DNA from 3 places in the Bacillus sp. JJ722 genome. Region 1 is predicted to be linked to each of the others. Evidence: predicted binding sites of a transcription regulator. Region 1 holds the regulator's gene; each other region holds the start of a gene.
The links. Region 1 encodes Rex, which represses fermentation and respiration genes when NADH is low (regulators of the CRP and FNR family bind a similar motif). Its sites were predicted from a motif close to TTGTGAAATATTTCACAA; they were not measured.

Region 1 (5,035 bases):
ATTTAGCAAGACGCTCTTGAAGTTTTTCACGATCAAACTCTGAAGTTGTTTCTTCAAGTTGAACGCGGATTTGGTTGATACGAGCATCGATATTTGTTTTATCTCCAGAACCTTCAACGATTGTTGTGTTTTCTTTTGTAACAACAACTTTCGCAGCGCGTCCTAATGATTCTAAACCTGCAGATTTAAGGTCACGACCTAATTCTTCAGTGATTACTTCGCCGCCAGTTAATGCAGCGATATCTTCTAGCATTGCTTTACGACGGTCACCGAATCCAGGAGCTTTAACAGCTACTGCATTGAATGTTCCGCGAAGCTTGTTCACAACTAGAGTTGCAAGAGCTTCCCCTTCAACATCTTCAGCAATCATTAATAATGGTTTGCCTTGTTGAACAACTTGTTCAAGAACTGGTAGGATTTCTTGGATGCTACCGATTTTCTTGTCAGTGATTAAAATATATGGATTATCAAGAATCGCTTCCATTTTATCTGAATCAGTAACCATGTATGGAGATGCATATCCACGATCGAATTGCATACCTTCTACAACGTCTAATTCAGTTGTGAAGCCTTTAGATTCTTCAATAGTAATAACACCGTCGTTACCAACGCGTTCCATAGCTTCAGCGATTAATTGACCTACTTCTTCGTCATCTGCTGAGATTGCCGCTACTTGTGCGATTGATTCTTTGTTCTCGATTGGTTTAGAAATACTTTGTAACTCTTCTACAGCAGATTTTACAGCTTTTTCGATACCTTTACGGATACCCATTGGGTTCGCACCAGCTGTAACGTTCTTTAAGCCTTCGCGAATCATCGCTTGAGCAAGAACTGTTGCAGTAGTTGTACCGTCACCAGCGATATCATTTGTTTTGCTAGCTACTTCAGCAACTAGTTTAGCACCCATGTTTTCGAATGCATCTTCTAGTTCGATTTCTTTAGCGATCGTTACACCATCGTTAGTAATTAGTGGTGAACCGAATTTCTTTTCTAGAACCACGTTGCGTCCTTTTGGTCCAAGCGTAACTTTTACTGCGTTTGCAAGAGCATCTACACCGCGAAGCATCGAACGACGAGCTTCTTCACTGAACTTAATGTCTTTTGCCATGTTTCCATTACCTCCCTAGAATATTAACGTTTATTAAATTTAAGTATAGTATTAGCCAATTACTGCTAAGATGTCTGATTCACGTAGAATTAAGTATTCTGTACCTTCGTATTTCACTTCAGTACCTGCATATTTTGAGAAGATGATACGATCGCCAACAGCAACCTCTAGAGCTACACGCTCACCGTTATCAAGTACATTTCCAGCACCCACGGCTACAATTTTGCCTTCTTGAGGCTTTTCCTTCGCAGTATCTGGTAATACGATACCGCTTGCAGTTTTCTCTTCTGATTGAACTAGTTCAATAATTACGCGATCACCTAATGGTTTTAACAAGAAAAACACCCTCCTCAATTACATTTCCTAATTTTTCTCTATTAGCACTCATTAACTTAGAGTGCTAACACAAGTTATATGATAAATAAATTCTCAATATATTTCAAGTATTTCACTTGAAATATTTCCCCTCTTTTTCAACAAAAATCTACTTTAATCCCAAACTTTCTACAGTATGCTACTTTCAAACCCCTTTTATAACACCCTTTCTATATAAAAAGAAAATATGTATTCTATAAGGAACAAACGATAATCGTTTGAAACCCATCACTAAAAAGAAGTACAATGAAAACATGCTACATTAAAAGGAGTATCCAGCGTGAAAAAAGAATATATAATTGTCATTGTTGCCTATCTTATAATGCAATTTTCAGGCATTTTAGGCGTACCTCTTTTTGCATTTATAGCAAAAACAATGAATATAGCAGTCGATCAAATTAAAATTGCCTCTTTTGCTTATTGGTCAATCTTTAGCTTTATTGTAACTTTAATCATCTCATTATTCGTTTTACGAAAAGATTTTCGCTCTTCATCAAGTCTGTTGCGAAATCGAGAACAAGAGAATGTCAGCATTTCTATTATGTGGGCAATAATGGGTGTTTTCTTAGCATTCTTTTCTCAATCGTTTGCTATTACGATAGAAAACATGCTCGGTATTGGAGCTGGTTCTGACAACACTGCGTTCTTAGTCGATGTTGTTGCTACCATTCCGATTTTTGTAATTGTTACTGCAATCGTCGGTCCAATTCTAGAAGAACTTGTATTCAGAAAGATCATCTTTGGCTCACTTTATAAGAAATATAACTTTGTCATATCTGCATTAATTAGTTCATTTATCTTTGGGTTCGCCCACTTTGAATTTGAACATATCATTTTGTATACAGCTATGGGCTTCACATTCGCCTTTTTATATGTAAAAACAAATCGTATTCTCGTTCCGATTTTTGCTCACGTAGCGATGAATACTACAGTAGTTGTCGCACAAATTATGCTCAGAGAAGATATAGATAATATGTTGAAAGATATGGAACAATTGCAAAGCATTATTGGAGGATTCTTATGAGACGTCAGTCACCTTTAACATCGGGCATAATTTATATTGCTCTAGGCGCCATTTTCACAGCACTAGCTATAAATTATGTGTCAAAAGACGGATGGAATTTGTTTTCATTCTTAATCGTATTCATTGCCACAATCGATGTCGGTTCTGGAATTCGATTAATTATGCTTCATATACGATTAAAAAGAATGCAAAAGAAAAAGTAACAAGAAAAGCGGAATGTAAAGAACGCCCGTTTATCGGCTCGTCTTATGCTGGTCTGGGCTGAACGGGCCGTTTCAGCATTTCTTAGTTGACTTATCGTAGAAGAAGTGTGAAGTTCACTAGGCGTTGAGTGCTCGGAGCTGGGTGTAGACTCACTCTATTTAAAAGTAATCAGCAACCCATTATTTTGTAAATTCCCAAAAAATAGAAAAAGGGTGTCCTAACTGGAACACCCTTTTTATTATTCAGTTATTGGCTCGTCCGTATATGCACCTTGAATTGGATAATGCTTTAAGAAGTACACAAGTGATTGTAGCTCTACTGCTAAATCAATATGATGAACACGAATAGATACAGGCACATTTAAGCGAGCAGGTGTAAAATTCAATATTCCTTTCACATCTGCGCTGACAAGGCGGTCCGTAATAGGCTGCGCAACTGGCGCTGGTACCGTCAGAATTGTTACTGTTACGTTTTCTTTTTTCAAAAGTTCTTCCATATCGTCCATATGATAAATCGGAACATCCCCAATTCGTGTTCCAACTTTATCCGCATCCACATCAAAAGCCATTTCAATTTTTGTATTATTGTTTTTTAAAAAATTATAGTGAAGAAAAGCCGTTCCAAGATTACCTACCCCTATTATGGCAACCTTTGTTAATTCGTCTTGATCAAGTGTTTTTCTAAAAAATGATAATAAATAATTTACATTATACCCATATCCCTTTTTACCAAGTGCTCCAAAATAAGAAAAATCCCGACGAATAGTTGCAGAATCAACTTTTACTGCTTCACTTAGTTCTGCTGATGATACTCTTTGTTTTCCCGATGTATGCAGATTCTTTAAGAAACGATAATACAAAGGCAATCTTTTTGCTGTTGCTTGCGGAATCTTTAATGTGTCTTGTGGCATAATTTATTCCCCCTACTTTATTTTGCTACAATACTGATCAATTTGTCTATAATAATCAGGGCTTGATGATCCACCTACTGCTTCTATCAACATGGTAGACCCAATAAATATACCTTTATCTACCGCTTTAAAATAACGGCCAGAGCAACAGACGATACCGCTGTTAGCGCTTCCAGTTCTACCTTTAGCGAATCTTCTCCCTTCACTGTATGTCTACAATGAAGTACGTAGCTATGTTCTACTTCGAGATAATAAGCTGATTCAAATGGTTCACCGGACTCTTAGATGAAGTATTTTTACAAGCCATCATTCCTGCTGCCTTCGCAACCGAAAAAATCATCCCTCTTTTCCAATGTGAAAAGATAATTTGATCAAACATGTCTTTACGTATCTTTATACTAGCTTAAAGCTGACATCAATCAATACGTATCTACCCTCTTCGTTAAGATGGGTTAACACGCTCATAGAATCCCCCACTCTTCTGATGATACACTATTTTTACATTTTTGTGTAAAAGTTTGTATCCTTTTTCACAAAAGAAATTTACATATAATTGCTCCAACCTACTAATTTCGTATACACTACTGTTAAGACAACTGAGGTGAAATTAAATGATTGTTTTACAAGTAAACAAACTGACAAAGTACTTTGGAGCTGAAAAAATTCTTTCGGATATAAAGCTTGAAGTACAAAAAAAAGATCGAATCGGTCTTGTTGGCCGTAACGGAGCCGGGAAATCCACACTCTTGAAGATCATTGCTGAACAAATGTCCTATGATGAGGGTGAAATCATAAAACCAAAAGAGCTAACGATGGGTTATCTTGCCCAAAATACAATAGTAGACTCCGACCTCTCTATTTGGGAAGAGATGTTAACTGTATTTACGCCTTTAATTCAACTTGAGAGCCAATTACGCAATCTCGAACAGCAAATGACATTACCAGAAACATATAACAACGATGAATTATATCAAAAAATCGTCAAAGAATATGATGAACTACAAATACGTTTTAAAGAAAGTGGAGGTTACCAATACGAAGCTGATATTCGTTCTGTTCTCCATGGACTACAATTCGGACAATTCGATTATGATACACCTGTATCTACCTTAAGTGGTGGACAACGAACAAGATTGGCACTTGGTAAACTACTATTATCTCAACCAAATCTTTTAATTCTAGACGAACCTACAAACCATTTAGATATTGAAACGTTAACATGGTTAGAACAGTATTTACAGAATTATAAAGGTGCTGTATTAATTGTTTCACATGACCGCTACTTTATGGACAAAGTAGTATCCATCATTTATGAATTATCTCGTCATACAATTAAGAAATATCATGGTAACTATAGCTATTATCTCGAACGTAAAGCAGAAGACTATGAACGTGAAATGAAATTATATGAGAA
Region 2 (5,035 bases), on a different contig from region 1:
CGCTTTACTAATTTTAGATATCGCCTAAAGTTGCAGCCATTACTGCTTTAATAGTGTGCATTCTGTTTTCAGCTTGATCGAAGACATGAGAATGTCTGCTACGGAAGACTTCATCAGTTACTTCCATTTCTTTTAGACAATGTTTATCAAACATTTCAAGACCATATTGTGTTTCAGTATCATGGAAAGCAGGTAAGCAGTGTAAGAAAATAACATTATCGTTACCAGTTTTGCGAACCATTTCCATATTTACTTGGTATGGAGTTAATAATTCAATTCTTTCTGCAAATTTATCTTCTTCTCCCATAGAAACCCAAACGTCTGTGTATAGAACATCTGCGCCAGAAATCGCAGCTTCGATATCACTTGTTACAGTAATACGTCCATTTGTTTCTTTAGCAATTTCTTTAGCAAGATCGATAATTTCTTGTTCAGGGAATAAAGATTCTGGTGCGCAAATACGCATATCCATTCCTACTTTTGCACCTGCAACTAGGAAACTATTTGCCATGTTATTACGACCATCACCAACATAGACAAACTTAACGCCTTTTAAGTGACCGATATGTTCTTTTACTGTTAAGAAGTCTGCAAGCATTTGTGTTGGATGCCATTTATCAGTTAGACCGTTCCATACAGGTACACCTGAATGTTCAGCTAAACCTTCAACTGTTTCTTGCTTGAATCCACGGAATTCAATACCATCGAACATGCGGCCTAATACTTTAGCTGTATCTTCTACAGATTCTTTTTTACCTAATTGGATATCGCCTTTTCCAAGGTATTCTGGATGTGCTCCAAGGTCGATCGTAGCAACTGTGAATGCACAGCGAGTACGTGTAGAAGGTTTTTCGAATAATAAAGCAATGTTTTTACCATCTAAATAACGGTGAGGAATGCCTTTTTTCTTTTTATCTTTTAATTCAGCTGCCAATTCGATGAAGTATAAGAATTCTTCTTCAGTAAAATCTTTTTCTGCTAAAAAACTTCTGCCTTTTAAGTTTGGTTTAGTTGATAACATGATCATTTCCCGCCTTTTACTTAAATTAAGAGTTTGATTTGTTTATCTTTGTATGTGATTAAATAAGGATCGTTTTTATATGGAGCTCCAGTATCCGGGAGGGGATACTGGAGCTTTAACTCACTTAAATATCTTCACGAATGATAGGCATACTCATGCAACGTGGGCCCCCACGACCGCGAGACATTTCCGAACTTGCTACTTCGATTACTTTAACTCCGTGTTCACGTAATAATTCATTAGATACGTAGTTGCGGTCATAAGTAACAACAACGCCTGGAGAAATTGCTAACGTATTAGAACCGTCATTCCATTGTTCACGAGCTGCAACGATTTCGTCTCCGCCACCACAAGGAATTAATACTAATTCATCTAACCCTAAAGCTTCTTTTAGTGTTTGTTTTAAATCTTCACTATGTGTAATTTTTAAGTGATCTGCATCTGGTCCTTTTTCTAAAGTATAGACATTCATCTTACCTTCAGGACTTTGGATAGCAGGGTGAATTGTAAATTTATCATAGTCAATCATAGTGAATACAGTATCTAAGTGCATGAATGCACGGCAATTTGGAATTTCGATTGCTAATACTTTCTTCACTTTATCTTGCTTGCTGAATAGGTTAAGAGCTAGGCGCTCAATAGCTTTTGCAGAAGTACGCTCAGATACACCGATTGCGATAACTTCTTCGCTTAGAACTAGTTCATCTCCACCTTCAACAGGGAAGTCGAAGTTACGATCTAACCAAACCGGAATATTATGGTTTGCAAATCGTGGATGATGATTTATAATGTATTCCATGAATAGTGATTCGCGACGACGGGCAGGTTGTCGCATTCTATTGATGGATAGACCATTACCGATTGACGCTGCTGGGTCACGTGTAAAGTAAAGGTTTGGCATTGGATCTAGATAGAATGGATAGTGGTCTTCCATTAGCTCATATAAATGTGTTTTCTTTTTAGCTTCGATTTCAGTTTTACGAACACCACTCATGATCTTGTCTATCATTTCTTCTGTTGAGAATGATAATAAGTATTCTTTTAAGTGTTGGAATGAACCATTTACATTTGCTTGTGACTCATTTAAAATCTTTTCAACAAATTCAGTTTTTAATGCGTCAGTATGTAATGCTTCACTCGCTAATTTTTCAAGATATAACACTTCAGCTCCATTATCGCGAAGTGTTTTAGCGAAGAAATCATGCTCCTCTTGAATGACCTTCAAGTAAGGGATGTCATCGAACAAAAGTTGTGGCAATAATTCTGGAATAAGGTTTTCTAATTCTCTACCAGGTCGTTTAACTAAGACTGTTTTTAGTTTCCCGATCTCAGAATGAACGTGAATAGGGTGATTCATTTGTGTTGCCTCCCTGCTTAAGTTTGTGATGTTTCTTACAAGTCCTATATTAAGGCATCTCCAAATCATAAAATGTGGAATAATCCATACTCCGTTTGCAAAATATCTGACACTTTTAGGAATATACAATTCATCCTTTTGCAAGTTTATGAATGAATGAAATCTATATAGAATAGGCATTCTTATTGAATGGTAGCGTTTTCATAAGAGGTTGTTAGTGAAAATGTATGAATACTCAGCCTTGAGAACTGAATATTTACTGAATATTTCTAATGAAAAACTAATTAAATTATTTATTTATTCAGTAGCCATACTATTTATTTATTGTTAGAATATTCAAATTAATAATAGGCATAAAAAAAAGACGAGCTATTCAAGGCTCGTCTTTGTTAGTTGTTTATATATAATGTCTGCTTCGTCTTTTGACCTAGCAATTATAAGGCATGTATCATTTCCACAAACACAGCCCATCATTTCATCCCAGTTTACATTGTCGAGGAGTGCACCAATAACGTGAGCATTACCTGGAAGCGTCTTTAGCACGATCAGATTATCAACAGAATCAAACTTAACAACAACTTCCTGCGTTTTTTTAAGTAATTTTTTATATTGAATATGATCGTTGTTTTCTGCAATAAAGCTATATTTGAATTTTCCAGAAGCCAACGGCACTTTAACAAGGTTTAATTCGCGTATATCTCTTGAAATAGTAGCTTGTGTGACATCCATGCCTTTTTCATTTAATAGCATTACTAGTTGCTCTTGTGTTTCAACTTCTTGCTCAGTTATTAGCTGCTTTAAGAAGTACTGCCTTCTCTCTTTACTCATATTCATATTTAAATTCATAAAAAAACACTCCTAACTAGTATGTATATAATTGGATTATATTAGTATACTTATATTATAGCTTTATTATTAGGATAATTTTAAGGCAATTTTAGAAATATTCGTATTTGGTTGATGCTTGTAGAGAAGTCTGTTATACTCTTTACAAATTCATATTATTAATGTCAGTGAAAAAGAGAGTAGTTATAGAAGTAAGTAAAGCGATCTAGGGATGGTGGGAGCCTAGTCTGAATTCTATAATGAAACGCACTTTTGAGATGTTTGCTTGAAATGGAGTAGAGCAAACCGGGGTTTTAGCCCCGTTAAAAAATAAAGAGGTTCATTTGAACAATTAGAGTGGTACCGCGGGATTTAGACTCGTCTCTTTTTTTATAAAAGAGACGGGTTTTTTTATTATATAAAAATAATGGAGGGTTAGTATGGACTATCAACAAATGGTTGCTAAAAACATCAGTAAGGCATTAAATGGTTCACTATCAGAAGAAGAGGTAAGTCTATTAATAGAGAAGCCAAAGTATTCTACTCATGGAGATTTTGCTTTTCCATGTTTTTCACTAGCTAAAACAATGAGAAAAGCTCCTCAGCTTATTTCATCGGAATTAGTGGAAAAATTGAATCATCAACAGTTTGAAAAAGTTGAAGTTGTCGGTCCATACGTTAACTTCTTCTTAAATAAAGGGCTTGTAAGTAACGACATTTTGAACGAGATTGTTAAAGAAGGTAGTGATTATGGAAATCTAAGCATTGGTAATGGACGCAATGTGACGATAGATATGTCATCCCCTAACATCGCTAAACCTTTCTCTATGGGGCATTTACGTTCAACAGTAATAGGAAATGCATTAGCGAATATTGTAGAGAAGTGTGACTATACACCATTGAAAATAAACCATCTTGGTGATTGGGGAACACAATTTGGTAAATTAATCGTTGCCTATAAAAAATGGGGAAATGAAGAAGCTGTTCGTAAAGAACCAATTAAAGAGCTTCTAAAGCTATACATTCAGTTTCATGAAGAAGCTGAGCATGATTCCTCACTTGAAGATGAAGGCCGTAAATGGTTTAAGAAACTAGAAGATCATGATCAAGAAGCAGTAGAACTATGGAAATGGTTCCGTGAAGAGTCATTACAAGAGTTTAATAAAATCTATAAGCTTCTAGGTATATCGTTTGATTCCTATAATGGAGAAGCTTTCTACAATGATAAGATGGGCGCGACTATTCAACTAATTAAAGATAGCGGTTTGTTAGTAGAAGATAAAGGAGCGCAAGTGGTGAAACTGGAAGAGGAAGAATTACCACCTTGCTTAATTCTTAAATCAGATGGAGCTACTTTATATATTACTCGTGACTTAGCAACAGCTCTTTATCGTAAAAAAACATATGATTTTGCAAAATCATTATATGTTGTAGGAAACGAGCAAAGTCTTCATTTTAAACAGCTTAAAGCTGTATTAAAGAAACTTGGATTCGATTGGTCAGATGATATGACGCATGTTCCATTCGGTTTAATCCTTAAAGATGGTAAGAAGATGTCAACGCGTAAAGGTAAAATCATTCTTCTTGAAGAGGTACTTGCTGAAACAATTAAATTAGCAGAACAGAATATTATTGAGAAAAATCCTCATTTACCTAATAAGGAAGAAGTGGCTAAACAAGTTGGTGTTGGGGCGGTAATCTTCCACGACTTGAAGAATGATCGTATGAATAGCGTTGAATATTCATTAACAGATATGTTGAAGTTCGAAGGAGAAACAGGTCCTTACGTACAATACACGCATACACGTGCATGCTCAATCTTACGTAAATCA
Region 3 (5,035 bases), on a different contig from region 1:
AAATAACTTTTGATACGTTTCGTGCCCAATATTTAATGTTTAAAGCCGCATATACAAACAATGACCTGCCCTTTTGAAATAGCAAAAAGGACCCTATCCACAAGGAATAGGGCCAAAGGAGATGATGATTTATATAAAGGGAGTTTTAAACCCCTTTATAAACTTTTTTATAGATCTCTGCTAACTCAGTAACTAAAGGAAGCTTTGGATTTGCAGTTGTACATTGATCTTCAAATGCTTTATCTGCAAGATAATCTACTTTGCTATTAAACTCTGCTTGAGATACGCCAAAGTCAGCGACACTCATTGTTACATTCATTTCTTTCGCAAGTTTGATAATAGCTTGTACTAGACTTTCTACACCTTCCTCAGTAGTGCTACATGGTAAACCTAGCATTTTTGCAATTTCTGCATAACGCTTATCAGCAATGAAGTGCTCATATTTAGGGAATGCAGTAAACTTCTTCGGTTTTGTAGCATTGTAACGGATAACGTGTGGCATTAACATTGCATTTGCTCTACCGTGAGGAATGTGGAATTCAGCCCCCATTTTGTGAGCAAGACTATGGTTAATACCTAAGAAAGCATTCGCAAATGCCATACCAGCAATTGTTGATGCATTATGCATTTTTTCACGAGCTTCTTCATCATTGCTTCCGTTACGATAAGCTCTTGGTAAATATTTGAATACTAATTCAATAGCTTTCATACATAAACCATCTGTATAATCATTCGCCATATTTGAAACATAAGCTTCAATAGCGTGAGTTAATACGTCTAAACCAGTATCAGCAGTTACTGATGGTGGTACAGTCATAACGAATTGTGGATCAATGATTGCCACATCTGGTGTTAATTCGTAATCTGCTAATGGATATTTAACGTTGTTCTCTTTATCAGTAATAACAGTGAAGCTTGTTACTTCAGAACCAGTTCCTGATGTTGTTGGAATCGCAACAAACTGAGCACGATGTCCAAGATTTGGATACTTGAACACACGTTTACGAATATCTAAGAATTTTTGTTTCAAACCATGGAAAGGTACTTCTGGATGCTCATAGAATAACCACATACCTTTTGCAGCATCCATTGCAGATCCTCCACCAAGTGTAATAATTACGTCTGGCTCGAATGATCTCATCATTTCTGCACCTTTCATAACTGTTTCAATTGATGGATCTGGCTCTACATCTGAGAAGATTTCACAGTGTACATAATCTGGACGCTTTCTTAAGTAGTAAAGAATTTTATCTACATAACCAAGCTTAACCATACCTTCATCTGTAACGATAAATGCTCTTTTAATTTTTGGCATTTTCGCTAAATATTGAATAGAGTTCTTTTCGAAATAGATTTTTGGCGGAACTTTGAACCATTGCATATTCACATTTCTCATCGCCATTTTCTTAATATTTAACATATGAATTGTTGTTACGTTTTGGCTTACTGAGTTATTACCATAAGATCCACAACCAAGTGTTAATGAAGGCATATATGCATTATAGATGTCTCCAATTGCACCTTGAGAAGATGGAGCATTTACAATAATACGGCAAGCTTTCATTCGTAAACCATATTTTTCAATAACTTCTTGATTCTCAGAGTGGATAACAGCTGAGTGACCTAATCCACCGAATTCTAACATTTCTTCAGCAAGACGAATTCCGTCTTCAGTGCTTTGTGATTTAAAGCATGCTAATACTGGAGATAATTTTTCTCTAGAAAGTGGCTCTTGTGATCCAACTGATTTACATTCGGCAATTAAGATTTTAGTATCTTCTGGTAATTTAACGCCAGCCATTTTAGCAATTACATATGCTGGTTTACCAACGATATCAGCATTAACTGCACATGTATTTTCATTAATAACTAGTTTTTCTACTTTTTTCTTTTCTTCTGCATTTAAGAAGTAGCAGCCATAATATGCTAATTGATCTTTTGCATCTTGATAAATTTCTTTATCGATAATTACCGCTTGCTCAGAAGCACAAATCATACCGTTGTCGAATGTTTTAGATAGAATCAAGTCATTTACAGCACGCTTAACATTAGCTGTTTTTTCGAAATAGCATGGAACGTTACCAGGACCTACACCAAGAGCAGGTTTACCAGTGCTGTACGCTGACTTAACCATTCCAGCACCACCTGTAGCAAGAACTAATGCTACGTCAGTATGATTCATTAATAATTTTGTTGCTTCGATTGATGGCTTTTCAATCCATTGAATGCAGTTTTCAGGAGCTCCAGCTTTTACAGCTGCATCGCGAAGAACTCTGGCTGCTTCAGCACTACATTTTTGCGCAGATGGATGGAAAGCAAAAATAATTGGGTTTCTTGTTTTAATAGAGATAATCGCTTTGAACATTGTTGTTGATGTTGGATTTGTTACAGGAGTAACCCCAGCTACAACACCAATTGGTTCCGCAATCTCATATACATTTTCGAATGTATTCTCATTTATAATTCCAACTGTTTTATCATATTTTACATTGTGATATATATATTCAGTTGCAAAGATGTTCTTTGTAATCTTATCTTCATAAACGCCTCGACCTGTTTCTTCAACAGCTAGTTTCGCTAGTTCCATATGTTTGTCTAAACCAGCTAAAGCCATTTCTCTAACAATGTTATCAATTGTAGCTTGGTCAACATCCATAAATTCTTTTAGTGCTTTCTTACCTTTTGCAGCGAGCTCATCTATCATTACTTGCACTTGATTTTCTTCTTTCACTTCTGGTTTTTTACCTTTTGCTACTTCTGTCATTTGGTACTGCCTCCTATTTACATTAAGCATATAACACCACAAAAAAAGTTTGTGAAGTATTGAGCATGTTTATTTTTAAAAGTAACTAGCTTCTTTTTAGGCTAGCTTTACATTTTTATTATTCACAAATTGGATTACGCGGTATTTTTGTAAAAGAAACATCACTAATGATTCGTGCATTTTCTTTTACAATACAAACGTAATTGGTTGTCCAAATAATTGATGGTAAATCTTTATTCTCTTCAAATTGCATTGCTTGAAATTCATCACCAATCATTTCTTCAAATTCTTCTTTTGAATATGTTTTTAAATCTGTACTAAATGGCTTCCATTCGCAAACCATCATGGATCATCACTCCTCTTTACTAGTACGTTTTCTCTTTCTACGCTTTTATTATAAACAGAAAATGAACAAAAAAGTTTGTGAAATATTGAACAATCTATGTCAATATTCAAGTATTCGCAAAAAGGAGAGTATTCCAAGTCTACTTGATAATAAAAAAATAAGGAAAAAAACACTATATTATAGCGTCTTTTCCTTATATGATTATACTTTTTCTTCTATCACAATTTTTTTGTTCTCACTTTCTTCTGATGGGCGCATCGCAAGTAATAAAACCATCAATAGAATGAGGACACTTCCAATTGCTTGATACATACCAAATGGTGTTTGTAACCAAACAATCGACAAAACAATCGCTGATAGCGGCTCAGTGCATCCTAGTAAACTTGAGTCTTTCGGACTAATATATCTCATACTATCCATAAACAAGAAAAAAGGTACTATTGTTCAAAAAATAACAACGAATACGATAAGTAAAATCACATTTATATTCCAGCCAGCTGTCGATACATCAAACGGTGATTGAAAAAAGCACATAAATAGCCCACCGATTAACATACCAAATCCTACAACAATTATAGATGGTAGCTGTCGTACCATCTATCCAGAATGAATTGTATAAAACGCTAACGTTATAGCAGATCCTAATCCCCATAGTAATGCTTTAGGAGTAATAGAGATCGTTTGAATAGACCCGTTGGTTAATAATAAAAACGTTCCTGTTAATGCAAGAAGAATAGCCATTAATTCTAGTAAAGATGGCTTCATCTTTAATACTATTAAGAAATATAACGTAATGAAAACTGGAGCGATGTATTGTAATAACGTCGCAACCGCGGCGTTACTTTCATCAATAGTAATAAAGAATGTATATTGAACCCCTAACATTCCGATTATTCCGAAAATAACAACTTGAACCATATATGATTTATGCTTAAAAACAGAAATAATATGTGCTTTCCCTTTCCCAAAACTTGCAAACAATAAGATTAGTAAACCCGAAATAACTAGACGAATTGTGACAAGCCATTCTACTGACATTCCATTGTTAGAGAACAACTTTTGAGCAACGGCTCCTGAAACTCCCCAAAGGCAAGATGCAATCACAACCATTGTATACCCTTTTAACTTATTCATTCTACATCCCACCCTTTGATACTTTCTCTCGTAAGTTAAATTAGTTGACAACTATAGCCATTGTGCCATAAAATTCATATATGTTAACTTGTTATTATAATAGTTTACTTAATTGAAAGGAGCACTTATGAAACGAGACCGATTAAAGTTTCTTATTTTAACTGCTTTATTTGCCGCAATTATTGGATTGTTAGCCCAAGTTTCTATCCCTATACCGCCAGTACCTTTTACGGGTCAAACATTGGCAGTAGGTTTAGCCGCTACAATTCTAGGTGCAAGATATGGAACATTATCTGTATTACTGTATATATTACTAGGTATAGTGGGCATTCCAGTCTTCTCTTCTATGACTAGCGGGCTTGGCATTGTGTTAGGACCAACTGGTGGGTATATTGTTGGCTTTATTCCAGCAGCATTCCTAACTGGATTATACATTGAGAAAACAAAATTAAACTTCACCAATGCAATGATTGCAAATACAATTGGAATGATAGTTGCCCTTGTATTCGGTACTGTTTGGTTGAAATTATCTAGTGATTTAACATGGATCACAGCGATTTTATCGGGGGCAGCACCATTTATAGTCCTTGGTCTAGTAAAAGCTGCTTTAGCCTCCTATTTAGGAGTAATCATACGAAATCGTTTAATGACCGCTAGATTATTGCCACATTATAGCACGGAAATGCAAAAATAAGTAGCTGAAGATATACTTTTCTTGTTAAGTAAATAAAATCAAAAGCAGTGTGATTCTTGGGAATCACACTGCTTTTAAATAGAAAATTATATGTTGA

Region 2: the regulator Rex is predicted to act here: its motif matches at 2,402-2,419, upstream of arcA (arginine deiminase).
Region 3: the regulator Rex is predicted to act here: its motif matches at 2,814-2,831, upstream of adhE (bifunctional acetaldehyde-CoA/alcohol dehydrogenase).

Annotation. Positions count from the first base shown of each region.
Region 1 covers NZ_JBALMO010000118.1:19,055-24,089, forward strand. The annotation lists gene groL (chaperonin GroEL) at 1-1,108, opposite strand, end outside; gene groES (co-chaperone GroES) at 1,160-1,444, opposite strand; gene V7014_RS15365 (CPBP family intramembrane glutamic endopeptidase) at 1,764-2,507, shown strand; gene V7014_RS15370 (YdiK family protein) at 2,504-2,710, shown strand; gene V7014_RS15375 (redox-sensing transcriptional repressor Rex) at 2,950-3,621, opposite strand; gene V7014_RS27290 (cyclic pyranopterin monophosphate synthase MoaC) at 3,860-4,018, opposite strand; partial or broken gene V7014_RS15380 (ABC-F family ATP-binding cassette domain-containing protein) at 4,233-5,035, shown strand, end outside.
Region 2 covers NZ_JBALMO010000019.1:37,577-42,611, reverse strand. The annotation lists gene argF (ornithine carbamoyltransferase) at 14-1,021, opposite strand; gene arcA (arginine deiminase) at 1,146-2,378, opposite strand; gene argR (arginine repressor) at 2,748-3,206, opposite strand; T-box leader at 3,383-3,592, shown strand; gene argS (arginine--tRNA ligase) at 3,644-5,035, shown strand, end outside.
Region 3 covers NZ_JBALMO010000317.1:8,018-13,052, forward strand. The annotation lists gene V7014_RS24925 (hypothetical protein) at 1-77, shown strand, start outside; gene adhE (bifunctional acetaldehyde-CoA/alcohol dehydrogenase) at 146-2,764, opposite strand; gene V7014_RS24935 (hypothetical protein) at 2,883-3,110, opposite strand; gene V7014_RS24940 (EamA family transporter) at 3,312-3,551, opposite strand; gene V7014_RS24945 (hypothetical protein) at 3,555-3,707, opposite strand; gene V7014_RS24950 (DMT family transporter) at 3,708-4,244, opposite strand; gene V7014_RS24955 (biotin transporter BioY) at 4,372-4,938, shown strand; gene trhA (PAQR family membrane homeostasis protein TrhA) at 5,025-5,035, opposite strand, start outside.